One region of the Arthrobacter sp. K410C genome, then DNA from elsewhere that is predicted to be linked to it. Evidence: predicted binding sites of a transcription regulator. Region 1 holds the regulator's gene; each other region holds the start of a gene.
What was found. Region 1 encodes LexA, which represses DNA repair genes until DNA is damaged. Its sites were predicted from a motif close to TCGAACANNTGTTCGA; they were not measured.
Positions count from the first base shown of each region.

Region 2: AC5RU7_RS20280 (LexA family protein) is a predicted target of LexA. The motif match lies at 1,141-1,156, and genes of this name have one in related genera.
Region 3: AC5RU7_RS16925 (4-hydroxyphenylacetate 3-hydroxylase N-terminal domain-containing protein) is a predicted target of LexA. The motif match lies at 2,843-2,858, and genes of this name have one in related genera.

Region 1 is NZ_JBNHFJ010000002.1:351,851-355,852, reverse strand. Features, by position in the region: gene hisB (imidazoleglycerol-phosphate dehydratase HisB) at 1-213, opposite strand, end outside; gene AC5RU7_RS06565 (histidinol-phosphate transaminase) at 277-1,395, opposite strand; gene AC5RU7_RS06560 (LysM peptidoglycan-binding domain-containing protein) at 1,509-1,922, opposite strand; gene lexA (transcriptional repressor LexA) at 2,360-3,094, shown strand; gene AC5RU7_RS06550 (ATP-dependent DNA helicase) at 3,168-4,002, opposite strand, start outside.
Region 2 is NZ_JBNHFJ010000028.1:21,970-25,971, forward strand. Features, by position in the region: gene AC5RU7_RS20270 (hypothetical protein) at 1-123, opposite strand, end outside; gene AC5RU7_RS20275 (HAD family hydrolase) at 235-1,053, opposite strand; gene AC5RU7_RS20280 (LexA family protein) at 1,170-1,601, shown strand; gene AC5RU7_RS20285 (Y-family DNA polymerase) at 1,626-2,924, shown strand; gene AC5RU7_RS20290 (lipid kinase) at 2,931-3,890, opposite strand; partial or broken gene AC5RU7_RS20295 (amino acid permease) at 3,992-4,002, opposite strand, start outside.
Region 3 is NZ_JBNHFJ010000014.1:56,185-60,186, forward strand. Features, by position in the region: gene AC5RU7_RS16915 (hypothetical protein) at 424-573, opposite strand; gene AC5RU7_RS16920 (hypothetical protein) at 667-1,110, opposite strand; gene AC5RU7_RS16925 (4-hydroxyphenylacetate 3-hydroxylase N-terminal domain-containing protein) at 1,119-2,627, opposite strand; gene AC5RU7_RS16930 (FAD-binding oxidoreductase) at 3,045-4,002, opposite strand, start outside.

The DNA of each region.
Region 1 (4,002 bases):
GATGTGGATGTCCCCGGTGGCCTTGACCGTCATGTCGATGAGCGAGTGCTTGCAGAGCGCCGTGAGCATGTGGTCGTAGAAGGGCACGGACGTGTCGATGTCCGAGACGCCGGTACCGTCGAGGTTTATCTCCACGAGCACGGACGACTCACTGGTGGCGCGCTCCATGCGCGCGGTCCGGGCCGCGGCCGTGTTCGATCCGGTGGAACTCATGGTCAGGTGTCCTTTTTGCGGGAGAAGGAGTGTGGCACGGCGTCCAGCGCCGGTACTTCAAGTCTAGGCGGGAAGCGCGGCCTGACTGGCAAGGATGCTTTCCAGGGCGGTGAGGAATGCTGTGGTTTCGCTCTCAGTTCCTGCCGTGACGCGGAGGTGGCCGGGGATCCCGACGTCGCGGATCAGCACGCCGGCATCCAGCAGCTCCTGCCAGACCTGGCGGGGGTTCTCCAGGCCGCCGAAGAAGACGAAGTTGGAGTCCGAGGCTGCGGGCTTGAGTCCCAGCCGCGTCAGTTCGGTGACGATGCGGTCGCGCTGCTTCTTGATGTCTTCGACGTCGGCCATGAGGGCTTCGCGGTGCTGCAGGGCCGCCAGGGCTGTTGCCTGCGTGACGGCGGACAGGTGGTAAGGCAGGCGGACCAGGCGCAGGGCATCCGTGACTTCGGGGGCTGCCGCCATGTAGCCGAGTCGTGCACCCGCGAGGGCAAACGCCTTGCTCATGGTGCGGGAAACGATCAGCCGCTCCCGTCCGGGCAGGAGGGTCAATGCGCTGGGGGTGCCGTCGTGGGCGAACTCGTGGTAGGCCTCGTCCACAATGACGATGGTTTGGCTTGCTGCTCCGGCCTCGTAAACGGCTTCCACCACATCCAGCTCGAGACCGGTGCCGGTGGGGTTGTTGGGTGAGCAGAGGAAGACGATGTTGGGCTGGAGTTCCTTCACCTGGCGGGCCGCGGATTCGGCGCTCAGCCCGTAATCGCCGGCGCGTTCGCCCTTGATGTATCCGGTGTCCGTTCCGCTGGCCAGCAGCGGATACATGGAATAGGTGGGCGGGAAGCCAAGCGCTGTGCGGCCGGGACCACCGAAAGCCTGGAGGATCTGCTGGAGCACTTCATTGGAACCGTTGGCGGCCCACAGGTTGGACTCGTCCAGTCCGTGGCCCAGATACTCTGCCAGCGCCCGGCGGAGCTCGGTGAACTCCCTGTCCGGATACCGGTTGAGGCTGGTGGCGGCCTCGGCCACGGCTGCGGTGATGGCGGCCCTGACGTCAGCCGGAACGCCGTGCGAGTTTTCGTTGACGTTCAGGAGGATGGGGACATCCAGCTGGGGCGCCCCGTAGGGGGTCAGCCCGCGGAGGTTGCTGCGGAGGGGAAGCCGGTTCAGACGCTCTAGCTGGTCATTCACCTGAACAGTTTAGTGGCCGTCCCGGAGACCGGAAAATGTGACAGCCGGTGTTCGCGCTGGGCGTGCGGCCTGCGGCAAGGCCGCACCCGGCGCATGTTGGGGCGGACGCTGCCTCAGCTGGTGGGGACGTACAACTGCTGGCCGGGCAAGACCGCCCCTGCAGGGAGGTTATTCAGCTGGACGATGTCGGCAACCACGTCCCGGGCATCACGGTCGGGGGCGACAGTTCCAGCGATGGACCACAACGACTGTCCGGACTGGACTGTAACGGTCACCGTGGGGGTCACCGTGAGGTCTTCAGCAGTGTCGGAGGCCTTGGCCGGCGAGTTAAAGAACCCTGCCAGGGACAGCAGCAGGGCCGCCAGCAGCACAAGCGGGATACCGATCAGGACGATCTTTCCCCGCCGGGTCAGGCGAAGGGGAGGCAGGGGCGCCGGGCCCCCCGGGGTTCCGGGCGTGGCGTGCTGCAAAGCCTGCCGGGCAGAGGCCTGCGGAGCGTTTGCCTGCGAAGCGGATATAGCTGACATGTCTGAGTCCTCCTGGACCATCCTGTGCTGCCGGGGAAAAATCGTGCTGTGGTGCCTGTAGTGCCGGTACTGCTGTTAGTGCCTCTAATGCCTTGGTGCGTTCTCCGCCTGGGGGCGGGGACTGGCGACTCCCTGCTTTACGAGGTCCAGCCTGCCCGGCACCACTGACATTCCGGCTTTCGCATTCGAACGGTTTTCGAATACCGTGCACTTGACTAGAACACATATTCGAACTTTTGCCTCTCCAGTTTTAGCACCTATCAACGAACAATGTCGAGACTCGCTAGAACAAATGTTTGAAAAAGCAAAGTGGCTGGCCTAGCTTTGAAACAGGAAACAACCACCCTTGAAGCTGATCAGCGGGGTCTGACAAAAGGGCAAGTCACCCAGTCCGGAGCCTTGGAAAGCCCGGTGGCAACCGAAAGGCATTGGCGAATATGGCAGCAGCAGCCACCGGGGGCAGGGCAGCCTCGCAGCCGAAAAGGGCCGCGAAGGGGCTCACGCCGCGGCAGAAGAAAATTCTGGAAACCATCCAGCGCTCGGTCAACGAGAACGGCTACCCGCCCTCGATGCGCGAAATTGGCGACACTGTGGGTCTGGCCAGCCTGTCCAGCGTCACCCACCAGCTCTCACAACTGGAGAAGCTGGGCTACCTCCGGCGGGATCCGAAGCGGCCCCGGGCCATGGAGGTACTCACGCCTCTCACACTGGATGGCGGACCCGCAAAGACCGGCGGTCCTTCGGTTTCGCTGCCCCAGGACGCGGGTGCCACAGTAACGGAGCTGCCCACCGCAGTGGACACCGCCATGGTGCCACTGGTCGGCCGGATCGCCGCCGGCGGTCCCATCCTGGCCGACCAACTGGTGGAGGACGTCATGCCGCTCCCCCGCCAGCTGGTGGGACAGGGCGAGCTGTTCATGCTTCGGGTGGCGGGCGATTCCATGGTGGACGCCGCCATCTGCGACGGTGACTGGGTGGTGGTGCGGCGCCAGGCGGATGCCGCCAACGGCGATATCGTGGCGGCGCTCCTGGACGATGAGGCCACGGTCAAGACCTTCCGCCAGCGTGACGGCCATACCTGGCTGCTCCCGCAGAACACCCAGTACGAACCGATTCTTGGCGACCACGCCACCATCATGGGCAAAGTGGTCTCGGTCCTGCGCTCGCTCTAAGGGAGAGCAGGACCAACAACTTTATAGTTCGAAAAAGACGGCACCTTCCCCTTTCACGGGAGGGTGCCGTCTGTCAGTGGGCCTCCGCGGCCAGGCGCTCAAGAGCTGCTACCGCTGTCTTCCGGTTCGTCGTGGCCCAGAACGGGGGCAGAGCCCCCCGCAGGAACCCGGCGTAGCGCTCGGTGGCAAGGCGTGAATCCAGCACCGCAACCACTCCCTTGTCGCCGGTGGACCGGATCAGGCGGCCTGCCCCCTGGGCCAGCCGGATGGCGGCATGGGTGGCGGACACCGACATGAACCCGTTGCCGCCCGCCTGCGCCACCGCACGGGACCGCGCCGTCATGAGCGGATCGTCGGGCCGCGGGAACGGAATGCGGTCGATGACCACCAGCCGGCACGATCCGCCGGGGACGTCTACTCCCTGCCACAGGGACATGGTTCCGAACAGGCAGGTGTCCGGTTCGTCGGCGAATTGCTTGACCAGGGCCGTCATAGTGGAATCGCCCTGGCAAAGGACTGTCACACCGAGCTTGGGGCGAAGCGCCTCAGCTGCTTCCTCGGCGGCCCGCCGTGAGGAGAACAGGCAGAGCGCCCCGCCGCGGGATGCGCGGATGAGCGCCTCCAGTTCGGCCAGCGATTCCGGCGATGCTCCCCGGCCCGGTTTGGGCAGGTGGCCGGCAACGTACAGGATGCCCTGCTTCGGGTAGTCGAAGGGCGAGCCCACGTCCACGCCGGTCCAGCTGGGGGCGCCGTCTCCCACCAGGCCGAGACCCCCGGCGGCGGGCTCGAACGCTGATCCGATGGCCAGGGTGGCGGATGTCAGGATCACGGTGTGATCGGCAAAGAGGCCCTCCCGCAGCCGGCCTGCCACGGACAGCGGCGCGATGTTGACCAGCACGGGCGCGGAC
Region 2 (4,002 bases), on a different contig from region 1:
TTCGAACCCGGGGGTCAGCAGGACCCGGACGCGGTCGCCCTGCCGCAGCTTCTTCCAGTGCGGCGCAGGCGTTGCCCTGCGCAATGGTGCATCGGCGATGTCCCGCTTGGTATTCCGTGCCATCCCTACCCCTTCAGCCTGCAGGAGAGGAGCCTGCTCTCCGGGGTTCACGCTACGGAGCAAAGGTGAACGCGAGGTGAGCGCCAGCTGAGAAAACAGCGGCGGGCGCGGAAATCACGAACGCGGCGCACCCAGCGAAGCAAGCCGCACCTCCAAAACCTGGGCCACGCCGTCGTCGTCAAAATGCGGTGCCCGCTGCCCTGCCGCGGCGATCGCCTCTGGGTGGCCGCTGGCCATGGCATAGCCGTGGCCCGCCCAGCGGAGCATCTCGATGTCGTTGGGCATGTCACCGAAGGCCACAACGTCGGAGGCGTCAATGCCCAGCGCCCGTGCGTACTCGGCCAGGGTGACGGCCTTGTTCACGCCGGGCAGGGACAGTTCCAGCATGGGCACGCCCGGCGAGGAGTGCGTGGCGGCGGCGAGATGTTCGACGGCGGGGCGCACCTCGGCGAGGAACTCGTCCGGAGTGCCGTCCCGGACGATGGCGAGGAACTTCACCACGCTGTCATCGTCAACCAGGGTTTCCCGCAGCGGCGCCGGGGTGAACTGCGACAGGAGTTCGCTTGACTCGTTTTCGATGAACCCGGGCTCGAGGTGGAAGCCGGTGAGCGTTTCCGCGGCGAACAGTGCAGCCGGGCGGAGGTCCTTGATGATGCGGCGGATTTCCAGCACCGCGGCGATGCTAAGCGTGCGGGCCGAAACCAGCTTGTCCGTTTCGAGGTCCCAGACCACCGCCCCGTTGGAGCAGATGACCGTCCCGGTATGGCCCAGCTGGTCCTGGAGCGGATGCAGCCAGCGGGGCGGACGGCCGGTCACGAAGACGAGTTCGACGCCGGCGTCCCGGCAGGCGTGGAAGGCGCGGACGGTGCGGTCGCTGATTTTTCCGTCGTGCCCGAGGATCGTTCCGTCAATATCGCTTGCCACCAACCGCATCCTGCAAGTCTACGTGGCGGCCGCCAACGGGATGATTCCGGCAGCCGGGAGGTCCGCTTGTCAGCCCGCGGCGCTACACTGAACTAATCGAACATATTTTCGAATAAGGGTGTGTTGTGGGTGTTATAGTTGGTCCCCGCGTGATAGATGCGGGCGCCTCGTACCTGTCGGTCCTGATCTCTCCTGTCGCCGTTGCGGCCGGCTTCCCGTCGCCGGCGCAGGACTACTTCGATGGCCGGATCGACCTGAACGCGCACCTGATCAAGGACATCACCAGCACGTTCGTGGTGCGCGTGACCGGAGACTCGATGGAGGGCGCCGGCATCAGCGACGGTGACGAACTAATCGTCAACCGGGCCCTTGAGCCCAAGGACGGTTCGGTGGTGGTCGCCGTGCTGGATGGAGAGCTGACGGTCAAGCGGCTGCGCATCACGTCCACGGGGGTGGTGCTGCAGGCGGAGAACCCGAAGTACCCGGACATCCGGGTCCCCGCGTTATCCGAGCTGACCGTGTGGGGCGTGGCCACCAGGTGCCTGCACCATGTTTGACCTGCCGATTGCGGAGGGAGGGCCATGCGCAAACCGGCCCTGATGCGGCAGATGCCGCAGATCGCCCATGTGGACGTGAACTGCTTCTACGCCTCGGCCGAGCGCGCCTTCGATCCCTCGCTTGAAGGGCGGCCGCTGGTCGTGCTGTCAAACAACGATGGCTGCGCGGTAACCCGCTCCCCGGAGGCGAAGGCACTGGGCATCAAGACCGGTGATCCCTGGTTCAAGCTCGCACCCCGGGCAAAGGAGTGGGGCCTGGTGGCGAAGTCCAGCAACTATGAGCTGTACGGCGATATCAGCGCCCGGGTGATGGAGCTTCTCGGCAGGCATTCGGCGTGGCTGGAGGTTTACAGCATCGACGAGGCCTTCCTGGGCGTGAAGGGCCGGCCCGAAGAGCTGCTGGCACTCGGCCGGGACATGAAGGCCGCGGTCCGGCGGAACGTGGGTGTCCCGGTCTGCGTGGGGATAGCGCCCACCAAGACGCTGGCCAAGCTGTGCAACAAGTGGGCGAAGAACAACGCCTCCTTCGGCGGGGTCTGCCACTGGGAGGCCGTACCGGCACCGGTTCGGGAGGCCCTGCTGGGCCGGCTCCCCGTGGACGAGGTGTGGGGCATCGCGGCCCGGCTGACCAGGCGCCTGAATGTCCTGGGCATCTTCACGGTGCTGGACCTGGTCCGCGCGGACCCTGTAGTCATCCGCGACAAGTTCTCGGTGGTGCTGATGCGAACGGTGCTGGAGCTGCGTGGCATCCCGTGCATTCCCATGGAGGAGGAGCGCCTTGGCCGGGACCAGCTCATCTTTTCCCGCTCCTTCTCCACGCCGGTCACCACCGTTGACGGCATGCGGCAGGTGCTCAGCATCTATGGCCAGCAGGCGAGCGCCCGGCTCGCAAAGCACGGCCTGCAGGCGAAAGTCCTGACGGCGTTCGCGGCCACTTCCCCGTTCAGGCAGCACGAACAGGCCTACCCTTCGGTGTGCCTGTCCCTTCCCATGCCCACGGCGGATCCGCTCCTGCTGACCAAGGCCACCCATGCCCTGCTGCCCCTCATCCGCGACGGGTTGAAGTACGCCAAGGCCGGACTCATGCTCACGGACCTGCGCCCCGCCGGAAACCAGTCTCCCCTGGAGCCCTTCGAGAACCGGCATGAAGAACGCGGCATCGGCCCGCTCCTGGAGGACGTCAGCCGCCGCTTCGGGCGCGGCTCCATCGGGCTCGGCCACGGCGGCATCAAAGGCGGCGTGGACTGGTCCATGAAGCGCGGCATGCAGTCCCCCCGGTACACAACGCACTGGGACGAGCTCCCGCTGGTGAAGGCTGCCTGAGGCTTTTTAGGCCGGGAGCACCGGCGGGGCGGGCGGTCCGTCGAACATGGCGCCGGCGCTGGCCTGCGGCACCACGACATGGACCGCGTTCCGCTGGATGGTGAAGTCAGCGGGGGTGACGGCTGCAATCTCGCCGTCGAGGTTTACCGGCATCGGCGGTTCGGTAACCAGCCGGACGGACCGGCTGGTCAGGTGGTACACCCGGTCATGCTCAACGAATCTTCCATCCCGGAGCTGCCGTGCGATCTTCACGTGCTCCCGAAGCGGTGCTGCCAGGATGGCGTAGATGTCGAGGATGTGGTCATCGATCCCGGCCGTGGGAGAAACCGTGTTGCCGCCGCCGTAGTGCCTGCCGTTGCCGACGGCCACCTGGAGCAGGCCCTCGAGCTGCAATGGCTCGTGGTCCCCGTCCGGGAACTCAAGCCGGGCACGGAACGGCTCGTGCCGGGCATACGCACGCAGGGTGGCAATGCCGTACGCCAGCGGCCCGAGGCGCCGTTTAAGGCCGGGGCTGAGTGCCTCAGTGACCCGGACGGACAGTCCGGCGGAGGCGACGTTGAGGAAGGGCTGGCCGTTTGCCCGCCCAAGGTCGATGTCCACCACCTTCCCGTCCGCGATGGCGGCACACGCCTGCGCCAGGTTGTCCGGGATCTCCAGGGTGCGGGCGAGGTCGTTGGCGGTGCCCAGCGGAAGGACTCCGAGGATCACTTCTGTGCCGGCAATCCGGCCGGCGGCGTAGGAAACCGTCCCGTCGCCGCCACCCACGACCACCAGGTCATGCCCGTCCGCAACCACCCGGTCCAGAGTCCCGGCCAACTCGGCCCCCGAATGCACGTGATGCACGGCGGAGACCGGCACGCCTGCCTTGTGCAGGGCATCCACCGCCAGTTCGCGCGCGGCGGCCCCCCGGCGTGATCGGGAGTTGATGATCACGGCAGCGGAGCGGGCCTCTCGGGCAACCTTCATGTGGGACATGTTAGGTCCATCTGGCCGGGGAATGCCTGCGGGCGCCCCTCCGCCATGGTGGAGGGGCGCCCGTCCCAGTTACGTTCCCGGGTTGGACAGTGCTACGGGTTGG
Region 3 (4,002 bases), on a different contig from region 1:
CAGTACTCCGGCAGCGATCGTCGGGCGGACCCGACGGCGGCCCACCTCATTCAGTTTCAAATTGACCACGTGCTGGCCGGATGCGGCATCACCCAACTAAACGTTCTGGCGCTGCGCACCAGGACCGGACGACTCATGACACCGTCGGAACTGGCCAGTGACCTGATCCTTCCAGTACTCCGATCCGTTCCGGGCTTCGAGGAGAGCCTCATCACTTTCTTCGCCGGACCGGAACGAGAGGAGCTCAGCGTTGCTTCGCAGTTTACTCTTCCACGTGGACGCTAGGTCCCGCAGCCGAGCGGATGCTTGAACGTCTTGTCCACCGCTGTGGGCGAGGCGGGCGGACGAGGCTGATATGCACCTGGATGAGCGGTGAAGTTGCTCCCGAGGCGACGGCGGCATCCGCCGCCGAATTCTTCTCTCTCAGGCTTCGGGCTCTGCTTCATACCAGCCCACCCAGGCGGACGAAATCAATCTGATGGTGGGGGCCGCCAGTTCGGCTTCCCACAGGGCCAGGTCCTGTTTGTAGCTGAGGTGGGACAGCAGTCTCAGCTGATGTGCCAGAAAAATCATTCGGTATTTCCCTTCCAAGCGGAGTTCAGCAGCCGTTCCAGGTCCGCAGCGGTGAAGCTGCGGCGAGGCGTGAGGCGAGGTGGTCCCTCAGAATCAGTGCGGTGAGCAGGTCCCCGCCCCGAGTAGCGCTGCTGCTCGGCGACCGCCAGGGCCACTGGAATAGTGGTCCCGCTGATCTGGGCCGCGGACGGCGTCCGCTCCCCGTACTGCGCACCGATTGGCTCGAGGTCGTAGGACCGCATCATCACCGCGTAAACCACCGCGCGTTGTGCGCTGGCAGGCGGATGCCGTGGACCAGACGCTTGCTTCCTCAGCGCCGCCCCAGCCTCGGGCGAGGTTCAGGGTGGCGTCGTTGCCCTGGGCGTAGTGGCCCGCGGCGATGTTGCCCAGCGAATCGATGATCCGGCTCTTGGCCCCGGCCACGTTGGCGGCGTCGAAGGCCTCGAAGCCGGTGCCAGTGACATGCCCGGCCACGATGCCTGTCGTGTTTTCCAGGCTGCTTCCGGGGCCGGCGGCCTCCTCTGTCTGCGCCGGCATGGCGGAACCTAGACTCTGGCCCCGACGGTGATCCGGTCACCGGCGGACGCGTCAGGTTCGCCTTCGGGCCCAGCGGGGGTATCGTCGATTTCCGCGAACATGGCATGGTAGGCACCGGTCTCCCCCGCTGCCTGGGCCTTGCGGTGGTCCAGGGCGCGGGCGCGGCCGATGCTGCCGAGGTAAAAACGTTCGTAGAGTTCGATCCGGCTGCCCAGTGCCGAGCCGGCGAAGTCCCAGGCGGTGCGCATAATGCGGGCGCGTTCTTGGGCGCTGATGCCGTTGGCACCGGGGAGGTACTTTTCCAGCAGCGGGCCCAGCCGGGGATCGTGGAACGCACCGCCCGTGGGTGTTGCCAGCAGGTTGTGCGAGCCCATGGACTTGATGATGTCGTTGATCCGAATCATCCAGCCCGGCATGATGGCCCGCAGGGAGCTGATGTCGTCGTGGCAGAAGTACGCTCCGCCGCCCCAGTCCGAGGCCCGAAGTTCCGCCGAATGGATGGCCGCCCGGGTGAGCCGCAGGTAGGTGTAGATTTCACCGAGCATCGCGCCGACATCGGGCTTGCCCTCAGTCCCGGTCACCTTGGCAATCTGCGTGCACAGATCGTAGGCGAACTCCAGCTTCACGGCCGCGCGGATGGCCGTCTGCTGCTGCGTGTTGCCGGAAGCGGTGCCTGCGTTGATGGAGTTGTAGACGTCCAGGTTGCCGTCAATAAACACGCGGTCCCAAGGCACCAAGACGTCATCAAAGATGATGACGGCGTCCTGTTCGTCGAAACGTGAGGAGAACGGCTTGTCCTCCAGGGCCGCGTCCACGCCGTAGTGGTCCCGGCAAATGGCGACAACGCCGGGGGTGGCCACGGGGATAGCGAAGGAGATTGCGTATTCCTCGAAGCCTTTTTGGATGGGCACTGCCGGGTAGACGTACAGCTCATCGGCGATGGGGCCGAGGGTGGCGAGCATCTTCGCGCCCTTGACGATGAGGCCCTGCTCAGTCCGTTTCATCACGCGCAGGGTGAGTTCCTCGTTCATGCCCTGCAGTTCGCCGACGCTCTTATCGATCGCGGCGTGCACAATGGTGTGGGTCAGTGCGAGGTCCTTTTCGATGACTTCGCGCTGGTATGCCGCCAGCCGCTGGTGGTACACCGGGTCCCCGGAGCGGTCAAAGATGTCCTTGCGGACCACGTGCCCGGCCAGGACCACGTTGACGTAGTCCGGCGTGCGGCCGAGCATGCCATTGGAGTACCGGGCCAGGCGGTCGAAGGCGCGGTGGCGGCGCACTATGTCTTCCGCGTTTCTAGGCAGCGAGTGGCTGACGTTCATGGCCTCGCCGGTCTCCGGGTGGGTGCTCAGGCAGTCCGCCGCGTACTTGTGCTGGTAGTCGAAGTAGCCGGCCATGCCTTCAACCGATCCTTTAAAGGCCGGGTGCTCAAGGACGGAGATGCGCTCCGACCCCAGCCATACCTCTCGGCCGTCGTCCAGGCCCCGCTTGTACTCTGCTCCGGTGCGTGCTGTCACTTCGAACTCCTTCTCAGCTGGCGCAAGTAATTGGACGAGATAGCCCAACACTCCCCATGCAAAATGCATTCTGATGGAATTTTATATAAAAAGCCGGAAATTGACAATGCCTCATCAATGTCCTTGAGCGGAATCTTCCATGCGATCAAATCGTCGAGGTACAGGCGGCCGTGCAAGAACAACTCGACGTAGGGGGATTTCCCGGCGGATGCTGTTCGAATCCATGTACAAGCCCTGGACACGCCGCTGCAAGGCAAAAGGAGCACGCGTCCACCTCCAGGAGCGCACCCTGGGGCTACTACTGGCGGTCCTGTAGCGAAAAGGGCCGGACGCTGGTTTGCTTCACCAGCGTCCGGCCCCTTCTCCGTGATGGCTTCCGTCGCCGCAACCTGTCGGAAGCTGCTTTGGACAGGCGTTCTAAAGCGGGACAGCCGATTCGGCGACGCCGTCCGAGGCTTCCGCCCCGACCTCGCGGTACCGCCGGGGCCAGACCCCCTGCTTTCCGGGCGCCAGGATGCCGTTGGGATCCAGCACGTCCTTAAGTGTCTCCTGGAGCCGACGGATGGCGTTGTTGTTGTAGTCGAAGCCGTCAGCGATGACATCCATGTAGTCCACATGGCTGCGGTAGGGCGCGTACCCGTGGCTACGGGCTGCTGCCAGCAACGCTGAGTAGAGAGCCCGTGCGCGCGCCAACTGCTCCTGGTTATCGTTTTCGAAGAAGATCATGGTCACGTGCACCATATGGCGCGGGTAGAGGTGGTAACCGATGTACAGGTCAAAGCCGAACCGGCGGTACAGCTCCTTGGCTTCTCGATAGAACGCCCACACTTCCTCCCCTCGGGCGGGAATGATGGGGGCAGCGTCGATATGCCCGCCGTTTTCCGCCGCCCATGCCACCGTGGACAAGGGCTTCAGGGTGGGCACTCCGGCCATTTGAGTGCGGTCCATGTCCGCAATGTCGTCATAGGCGACCTGTACGCCTTCGGCGCCTTCATAGAGCCTGGCTTTGACGGTAAACCCTTCAAGCCCGGCGAAGCGTTCCCGAATGATCTCAAGCCTGCGTTGGGCGAGTCCCTTGTCGCCGTAGATCGCGAACTTGGCGTTCCACTGGCCAATGCCCATTTCCTGGCGCATTTCCTCCAGACGGTCATCCGGAATGGACCCCTCCCCCTGGTACCAGCGTGACCGCGGACCGTTCATGGTGGCCGCCCGAACCACGTTGCCGCACAGGGCGTTGTTCTGAATGACGTCCTCGCGCCGGAGCTGGGTCAGGATGTCCACCAGCTTGGGCATGTCCTCCTCGCGCTCCACCACAACGTCGCCGTTGATGTACACGTCCGGCCAGGGCATCAGCCAAAGGCCGATCTTGGTGACT